Acidicapsa acidisoli: one gene and its partner. The protein of the gene in region 1 interacts with the protein of each later gene in a pairwise test. Links are inferred from orthologs where the notes say so. Each region holds a gene or a part of one and is shown on either strand. Other genes may lie near its edges.

Region 1 (5,151 bases):
CAGCCCGTATTTGCGGGCGAGTTCGTAGGTGCGCATGGTGGCTTCGGCGACGCTCACGCCGTAGAGCGGTCCATTGCGATAGCCGTTTTCCGGTCCTTTGCAGGCAGCGCAGCCTTCGGGGTCGCTTTCGCCGAGGACGATCGGCGTATTCCTCCACTCGGGATAGCTTGCAATAATTCGCATCCCGCGATCAACGGCGCGAAGCTGATGGCCAATGTCCATGCGGACGTGGCCATTCACGGAAACTGGCCTGCCCTTGGGGTGATAGCTGATGAAGTCGAGCGGCGTGCCGGTCTTGCCGGTCGCGGTGTTTACTCCGTGGGCGCAGTGCTCCAGAAACTGGCGCAGGAAGGCTTCGGCGCGGCTGGATGCTACTCCGGTCGATTCGGGACCGCCGATGCGCGCGTTCGGCAGCACGGTGCGGATTGCGTTGGCGCTTACATCGTATAAGTGGTCGTACTCTTCGGGCGTTCCGTGCCAGTAGCCGATATCCGGCTCATTCCAGATTTCCCACATCCATTGGTCGACGCTTGCGCCATATCGCTGCCTGAGGTGCGCGGCGTATGCGCCGACTAACTTCGCCCACTTATCGTAGTCCTTCGGAGGATAACTCCAGCCGGTGTAGATGTCGCCTTTGGGAAAGGTGTGACGATAGGGCTCCGGATGGATTGAAAGAGCTTCGGGCATGAAGCCAATCTCGACCAGAGGACGCACATGGGCAGCAGTGAGGGCGTCGAAAATGTGGTCGGTGATGGTCCAGTCATAAACGACAGTTCCGTCGGGCTTTTCGGTATAGGCGTTGGTCGAGCCCCACTTAAGCGAACCTTCACCGTTGCCGCTTGTCAGCAGGTTATGCGGACGGAAATAGACGGGAACGGGGCTCAGAGCGCTGAGTTCATGAAGCAGTTTCTGGCCGTTTGGGGCTGAGATGTAATTCGGCTCATCCGCGCCGAAGAAATTCCAGATGGGCTTGTAGGGACCCATGGTTTTGTCGGCGTGAACGGTGATGGTGACGGGCCGGGGTGGCTGCGCGTAGACAGTAGGGGGCAGGAGTCCGCAAGCGATGGCTCCGGCAAGGGTCCAGGCAATTCCGGCTGGCAGTATTGGGTTGAATCGCAATGCTCTCGCTCCAGGGAAACGATTTCTGATATTGATTCGACAGGAGCGATATTAACGCATTTGGAGCCTAAGGAGTCTCAACGGGGCCGCGCCGAAAGAGAATCGTGCCTTCCTCGTAGCCAGTGCCTGCGGGCGCGAAGCCAGTCTTTTCGAGTACGCGGATCGACCCGCGCAGATGAGGAAAGGTTTGCGCGACGAAGGCTCGAATCTTTCGGCGCGATTGAAGCCACGGGAGCATCGCGACGACGGCCTCGGACGCAAAACCCTGGCGCTGCCAGACTGGAAGGATTCCATAGCCGATCTCTGCTTCTCCTGTGTCGGGCTTCGGCAGTCCGCAACCGAAGGTGCCGATGAGCGTGCGACCGGTTTCATGGCGGACGGCCAGATAGCGGCACCAGCCAATCGCTTCCGGGGTCTCGGCAAAGAGTTTCAACAGGTATTCGAAGACATGCAGCTCCCAATTCTCGTGCGGCCACTCGTCGGGAACTTCAGCGCCGAGGACGCTTCCTAGTTCGATTCTCATGGCCGGGCTGTTTCGCCGTTGAATGAGGAGCGATTCGGGCGTGACGGCGACGAGGTCAAGACGCGGCGTGGCGATGTCCTCGAAGATGGGCATCGGTGGGAATATCGAGGGTCTGTGTGCCTGATTGTGGATCATTTGTTCGCTCTCGGATTACCGGCCTTCCGGCCTGGGTTCAAAAATCGGGCATAGCCTTCTTGCCGCAGTGAATGGCGGTGAAGTGCTTCGGGCGCGAATCTAGCGAGAGACGATCATAGGCAACGACGAAATGGTAGCATGTCCCGATGCGCCCAAAATCAAGTGCTTTCGCCCCAGCAAAATCGATAGCTATTCTGGCCGTGTCCAATCACTCAGTGATGAAAGATCTGATGAGGTTGAAATTGGCGGCTGGGAAGAATGTGTTGACCGTTCACATCTTGACCGAAGGCAATATGAATCTGGCCTATTTCCAGTTCAAAGAAGCTTAATTAGTGGCCTTGGAATGTCTGGATGAGCAGCCAGATGTTCAGGCCAGCGATGACTACGGCTACCGTCCATGACAGCCATTTGAGCCATGCGGCGTTTACGAACTGACCCATCTTGCGGCGGTCGCTGGTGAAGGCTACCAGCGGGAAAACGGCGAAGCTGAGTTGCATGCTCAGGACGACCTGGCTGAAAATCAGGAGCTTTGCGGTGCCGTGTTCTCCGTAGAGCGCGACGACGATTATGGTGGGAATGATGGCGGCGAGGCGCGTGATCAGGCGGCGCTGCCACTGGGGCAGGCGGATGTTGAGAAAGCCTTCCATGACGACCTGGCCGGCGAGGGTTCCGGTCAGAGTCGAGTTCTGGCCGGAGGCGAGAAGCGCGATGGCGAAGAGGCCGCTGGCGGCTCCGACGCCGAGCAACGGGGAAAGCAGCCGGAAGGCATCTTCGATTTCGGCGACCTCGGTGTGGCCGCTGCGATGGAAGACAGCGGCTGCGACGACCAGAATCGCAGCGTTGACGAATAGAGCCATGGTCAAGGCCGCGGCTGAGTCCCAGTTGGCGAAGCGGATGGCTTCGCGCTTGCCTTCGGTTGTGCGGGGGTAGTCGCGTGTCTGGACGATGGCCGAGTGCAGATACAGGTTGTGCGGCATGACGGTCGCGCCGAGGATGCCGATGCCGATGTAGAGCATTTCGGGGTCGGTGAGCAGGCGGCTTTGCGGAATTAGCAGGTTGGCGAGAATGGGCGCGTATTCGGGGCGGGAGAGGAAGATTTCTATGCCGAAGAGCGCGGCGATGGTGCCGATGAGCACGATGACCAGCGCTTCGAGATAGCGGAAGCCACGATTTTGCAGGAGCAGGATGAAAAGCACGTCGACACCGGTGATAAGCACGCCGATCATCAGCGGGATGTGGAAGAGCAGTTGCAGCGCGATGGCCGAGCCGATGACTTCTGCAAGGTCGCAAGCGGCGATGGCGATTTCTGCGATGAACCAGAGGGCGTAGGCTACCGGGCGGCTGGAGTTGGCGCGGCAGGCCTGGGCTAGGTCCTGTTCGGTGGCGACGCCTAATTTGATGGCCAGGCTTTGCAGCAGGATGGCCATCAGGTTCGAGAGCATGATGACGAAGAGCAGGGTGTAGCCGTAGCGCGAACCGGCGGCGAGGTCCGTGGCCCAATTGCCGGGGTCCATGTAGCCGACGGAGATCAGGAAGCCGGGGCCGATGAAACCGAGGAGGCGGCGCCAGAGATGCGGCGATTGAGAGACGCGCACCGAGGAAAAAATGTCCGGCATGGAGGGGCGAAGGACTTCGACAGGGATTTCGCCGGACGGATTTTCGGTCATCTGGGTCGCCATGGTTTAGAGGGACGGACTTGCCCCCTTAGCAAGAGTATGCCATAGGGCATTAACCATGGTTAATAAATATTATTTGCCGCGTTTTATCTCATCGAATCTTTTGCGCCGTCCCGAAGTGGGACTCGTTTGACCCAGACGCGTTCGGCGGCGGGGCGGCCCAGGGTGGTTGATCCGAGGGGAGTTTCGATGGAGACGGTCTGGTCGTAGTTTTTGGCGACGAGGCGGATACGGGTGGTGGGGCTGATGCCGGACTGGTAGAGGAAAACGAGCAGTTTGGGGTCGCGTTCGTAGAGTGAGGTGACGACGTAATCGGCGTTTTCGGCGGCTTCGGAGAGTTGGATCAGGCCACGGCGGCGGCGCTGAGTCGGGCTTTCGGGAAGGACGGTGTTGCCGTGGGGGCAGGTTCCCTGTTCGCCGAGTTTTTCGATGAGGCGGGCTTCGAAGGCGGGTGAGACGGCGTGTTCGAGGCGCTCGGCTTCGGCATGGATTTCGTACCACTCCATGCCGAAGATTTCGGAGAGCATGCGTTCGATGAGGTGATGGCGGAGGGCGGTGCGGTAGGCGGTCTCTTTGCCGCTCGCGGTTAGTCGGACGATGCCGTCGGGCTTGACTTCGACGAAGCCGTCACGTTTGAGGCGCTTGAGGGCCATGGTGACGGCTGGGGCGGAGACGGAAAGCCAATGGGCGAGCGTGGCCGGGATGACGTGAAGGCCTTCGGATTCAGCTTCGAGGATGGCTTTGAGGTAGTCCTCTTTGGAGACGGTGATGGATTCGGTCATGGTTTGCGGCGCTTACGGGGGCAGATTTGGGGCTGACTTCTGGTTTTCAGGTTGCATTCGAATGATAGAGAAGATCGCGGGCGGATGCGAATTGGAGTCTGGTCAGTTTGAGAAAGGCAAGCCCTCAGGGGCTAAAGCCCCTTGATATTGCATGGCTTAATGTACGGGCTAAAGCCCGTACCCTTCAATCTCAAGTCCATCCCCTCCACGCTGAAGCCCTGCCCTTCAAACTGACCCACTACTCGAATTGGTGTGCCGTAGGAGAAAAAAAAAACCGGTCAATCTTCAGGGTGGGGGTAGGGGGTACCTTGTTTTTGTTGTATCTGTTTCATTATGCTGGAGTTAATGACGAAATTGGGTGTGAAATATGCTCATTTTCAGGGGGTTTTGGGGCTGTTTTTGTGCTGGATTTGTTCTTCTTTCTTAGCAGCGAACTGTGGGCGGCGGAGGCGATCTGGGCGGCGTAAAGAAGCCGGGCGGCATCTGAGCCGTTGATGGCGTCGATGAGCATGGCGTGGGCGACGCAGGCGATGAAATCGCGGATGTTCTTTGGGCCGGAGAGCGGCGGCATGGCGTTCCGATAGGCGATTTTGGCTGCACGCTCACTGTCCCACTTGTTCTCCCCCTGCTTGGCGGCTGAGCTGTGAGCAGTTGTGTAGGCCTGGGAGCAGCGAGCGACGGCGGGGTTGGCGGCGGCGGGACAGGAAAGATCGAAGGGTTCCGCGGGTTTTGCCGGTGTGACCAAGGCCTGCTGTACATATTTGGCCAGTTTGGTTCTCACTGATTCTTTGGAATATTCGACGGTTGCAGTTTGCGTGCCTTCTGACATTCGCTTGACTCCTTCGGCGGCTGGAACCGGTGTTGAAGATTTATGGCAGCCGACTCTCTTCATTGTGCTGGAATTGTGGGTAATTCT
Region 2 (4,107 bases), on another replicon or contig:
GTCCCAGGCTGTGGCCCGTTATTTCGAAAACAAGGATGGGCTGAGTTCCGCGACCATTCGGAATGTGATGGCCGTGCTCGGCGATACCGGCCTACTGGACCAGCCGCACACCTCCGCGGGCCGCGTCCCGACCCCACTAGCCTTCCGCTACCATGTCGCCCAATTGCAGCAGTCCTCGCGTGGCGCTTCGACGGCGCCCGCCAGCCAGTTGAATCAATTAAGCGAACAGCGGCGCGAGCAGATCGACGACAGCTTTGCCGGGGTGAACTCTCCCTTGCAGTATCTGGAGCGCACATCGCACGTGCTGGCGCTGATTTCAAACGGCTTGGGCGTCGCCGTGGCAAATGCCCAGTCGGCTGTGCAGCAGATTCTGGAGCATATTCATTTTTCGCGGCTGTCGACCGGGCGTGTCCTCGCGGTGCTGGTGACCAAGGCCGGCGCGGTGCAGGACCGCGTGCTGACGATCGACCGGGAGCTGAGTTACGACGATCTCGAGATCGCAGCGCGGTATCTGAACGAGAATTTCCGGGGCTGGCCGCTGGATCGGATTCGCGTCGAAGTGGCGCGGCGCATAGAAGCCGAGCAGGCCGAGTATCAGAATCGCCTGCGCGCGCTCGATGAACTTTGCCGCCAGGGAGCGCTGGCCGGAGAAGCAGCAGGTCCGATGATTTATGTCGAAGGCATGGCCAATCTGTTGGCGGGAGAACTGGATCGCGAGCGGCTCCGCCAGATGCTCTTGGCGATGGAAGCGAAGCAGCGGCTGGTAGAACTTCTGAATGCCTATGTGGATGCGCGCCAGCACGAGGTGCGGGTCGTGGTCGGCCTGGATGAAGCAATGCCTGCGATGCAGGATTTAGTGCTGGTGGGCGCTCCTGCCCGGTTTGGTGCGGAGAACATGGGCACAGTAGCTGTAATTGCACCAACGCGTATGCAATATCAGGAAATGATTCAGGCGGTCAGCTACATTGCGAGGCTCTCGGATCGCGTGCTTTCGGAGCGGCCGCCGCTGGATCGTGTTTCGGACGGGCCTCCGCAATAGAGGCTCGTGTAGTCAGGCGTTTCGAGGCGAGCCGCGTGCGATTCGACAAAATCAGGTTTAATAACAGAGTAGGCAGTCATGATATCCATCCCTGAAAATCGGGGATGAGTAAGTTGGAGTCATATGGCAGAGCAGGAAAATGAGTACGGAGTAACGCAGGCAGTGGATTCGGATGTGCTGACCCAGGAAGAGGGCACGCAGAGCGAGGCAAAGGCCGGAGTGGTCGAGATCGCGGAAGCGGCGCCGTCAATTAGCCCGGAGCAGTTCGCCGCGTTGAAAACTGAGCGGGATCAGCTGCTCGACCGGCTGGCGCGTTTGCAGGCTGAGTTTGACAACGCCCGTAAGCGGCAGGAGCGTGAGAAGCAGGATTTTCGCGACTACGCGACAGGCTCGGTCGTCGAACAGTTCCTGCCCGTCCTGGACAATTTCGCGCTGGCGCTGAATGCGACTGGCTCCGCCGAGCAGTTGCGCACCGGTGTCGAGTTGATTGTGAAGCAAATGGATGAGGCGCTGAAGCAGCTCCAGGTGCAGGCGATTCCGACGGTCGGCCAGCAGTTCGACCCGCGCGTGCACGAGGCGCTTGGTTCGGTCGAGCGCGACGATCTGCCGGACCATTCCGTAGCCGAGGAGATTCGCAAGGGCTACCGCATTCGCGAGCGCCTGCTGCGCCCAGCCATGGTGCGCATCGTTTCCAATCCCAAACAGACTGAAGCATAAGTCGCGCAAGCACAGGGAAGACACCCAAATACAATGGCAACCAGGAATACTGTGAGCAAAGCAGACTACTACGAAGTCCTCGGGGTCACGCGAGAGGCCAGCGAGGCAGAGCTGAAGGCCGCCTATCGCAAGCTGGCGATGAAATATCACCCCGACCGCAACCCCGGCGACCCCAAGGCTGAAGAGCGCTTCAAGGAAACCAGTGAAGCCTACGGCGTACTGAGCGACGCGGAGAAGCGCGCAGCCTATGATCGCTATGGCCATGCCTCGACGAGCACCGGATTCAATGGCGGTTCTCCGTTCGGAGACGCGACCGATCTGGGCGACATCTTTGGCGATCTCTTCGGCGAGATGTTCGGCGGGGGCGGACAGCGGCGTGGTTCGCGGGTGCAACGCGGCGAAGATCTGCGCTATGACATCACCATCGAGTTCGAGGACGCGGTCTTCGGCAAAGAGACCGAGATCAAGGTGCGCCGCCGTGAAAACTGCGCCGCATGCCGTGGAACAGGCACAAGCACCGGCCGCGGACCGTCGGTCTGCGCCACCTGCCAGGGACGCGGCCAGTTGCGCTACCAGCAGGGCTTCTTCTCCGTGGCGCGCGCATGCAGCAACTGCGGCGGATCGGGCACTGTGATCACCGACCCCTGCACCACCTGCCGGGGCGAGACACGCGTTGTGCGCGAGTTCAAGATGAACGTCAAGGTGCCCGCTGGCGTCGAAGACGGAACGCGCATTCGTTACTCTGGCGAGGGCGAGTCAGGACGCTTCGGCGGCCCGCGCGGCGATCTTTATGTAGTGCTGACCGTTCGTCCTCACGACTTCTTCGAGCGCGACGGCTATGATCTGCACTGTGTTGTGCCGATCTCGTTCCCACAGGCAGCGCTCGGCGCGGAGATTCAGATTCCCGCTCTCGATGGCGAAGTAACCTTGCGCGTGCCAGAAGGAACCCAGAGCGGCAAGGAGTTCCGCATCCGCAACCACGGCGTGCCTCACCTGAACGAAAGCGGTCGCGGCGACTTGGTCGTCGAAGTAATGGTGCAGACCCCAAAGAAGCTTTCCCGCACACAACGCGAACTCGTGCGCCAGCTCGCGGAAAGCATGGAAGTCGAGAACAAACCCGCTTCGCGCAATATGCTGAACAAGATGAAGGACCTGTTCAGCTAGGCGATCCCGGCAGAATCAAGCTATGTGTGAACCCCATGTCCTACCGGGAATCTTCCAGGCGGGCCTTGGGGTTTATTTATTTGGCGAACCAGACGGAATCTGCGCGCTGTACTTGTCCCAATTTCTGATTAACTCGGAAACTACGACATGCCCCACCGTATACGCGCTTTCAAGCGAAGGCAGATAAGCTCCGTACTGCCCGATGCGCTGATTTGAGAGGCTGGTAGCGGCATCTATTCCTTTGGCCTGTTGGTCGTAGTTGCTTACCGTTCGCAGAACGAGAATTCGCTGCCAATCGACCTTCCCGGCTTTGGCCAGATACTGCAGCGATTGCAACGTCCCGGTATCTTCCATCGCTGTAGTCGCAAAACGCCCCTCGCCATTGGTGAAGTAGCTCATCCAGCGCGTGGCCCAGTCATCCATCCGCTTGCCGTGCCAGTAAGTCGAGGACGAAACCTCGTCGCCAAGCAGCACCTGCGGCGGATTGTGCGCCGCCGCTCCGTCAAACCGCGTGCGAATCTCCTTCAAGTGGTCCGAGTCCGGGAGCACCGTGTTTTTTGTAAGCCCATAAGCCCAAAGCATCAGATCGCGGTTGGTCTGGTAGACCTGACCGGGCAGCGGAGTAGCGGGAGCCTCAAACGGAGCCGCTTTGCGCAAAGGCAACATCCCGGTCGGCCAGTCGGGCGGCATTTCCCGCGCATCGATCTAGTATCCAAGATCGCCGTCAACGACCCAGTTGGCCCATACGGCTGAACCGAGCGACGCCTGTTCCGGACTGCCCCCGGCAATCCCGGCAATCAGCCAATAGGCGTGCGAGAGGTCAAAGCGCGGGTCGAGCCCCAGCGCCATGATCGTGGCTGCAGCGTGCGCCGTGCCCTGTCCAGTGACGATGGCCAGCTCGCCATCGGAATTCATGCGCGCATCGTGATACGCAGCCGGAAGCGGAAACACCCGGTCGAGATGGTCGCGCTCGACCCAGTACTGCAATTCTCCGGGCGCATCGCCGGTGTCAGCGCCTACCTCGAACATGGTGACGACCACCACTTTGACAGGAATCGGAGCGGAAACCGCCTTGACCGCAGTTTGCGCGAAAAGAACGGAAGAGAAGAGAAGTGCGAGAAAGCAGGGAAGAATGCGCAGAATTTTCATGATCAATTTGCCTATCGTACGGCAGAGAATCGCTTCTT

The links.
Region 2: the proteins of OHL23_RS12950 (region 1) and grpE interact in binary tests that used the Escherichia coli proteins (3 or more experiments, as listed by UniProt). The link is inferred for Acidicapsa acidisoli from one-to-one orthologs.

Annotation. Positions count from the first base shown.
Region 1 is NZ_JAGSYI010000002.1:698,355-703,505, forward strand. What follows is about bases 1,276-4,128. They hold OHL23_RS12950 (Nramp family divalent metal transporter), read right to left. Parts: upstream 3,445-4,128; coding sequence 2,107-3,444; downstream 1,276-2,106. Other genes in these bases: OHL23_RS12945 (GNAT family N-acetyltransferase), read right to left, coding at 1,276-1,735; OHL23_RS12955 (metal-dependent transcriptional regulator), read right to left, coding at 3,540-4,128. Outside these bases: OHL23_RS12940 (GH39 family glycosyl hydrolase), read right to left, coding at 1-1,119; more of OHL23_RS12945, read right to left, coding at 1,187-1,275; more of OHL23_RS12955, read right to left, coding at 4,129-4,235; OHL23_RS12960 (hypothetical protein), read right to left, coding at 4,567-5,064. UniProt on the Escherichia coli protein: H(+)-stimulated, divalent metal cation uptake system. Involved in manganese and iron uptake. Can also transport cadmium, cobalt, zinc and to a lesser extent nickel and copper. Involved in response to reactive oxygen.
Region 2 is NZ_JAGSYI010000003.1:499,415-503,521, reverse strand. The notes cover bases 1-2,959. They hold grpE (nucleotide exchange factor GrpE), read left to right. Parts: upstream 1-1,162; coding sequence 1,163-1,756; downstream 1,757-2,959. Other genes in these bases: dnaJ (molecular chaperone DnaJ), read left to right, coding at 1,790-2,920; hrcA (heat-inducible transcriptional repressor HrcA), read left to right, coding at 1-1,039. UniProt on the Escherichia coli protein: Participates actively in the response to hyperosmotic and heat shock by preventing the aggregation of stress-denatured proteins, in association with DnaK and GrpE. It is the nucleotide exchange factor for DnaK and may function as a thermosensor.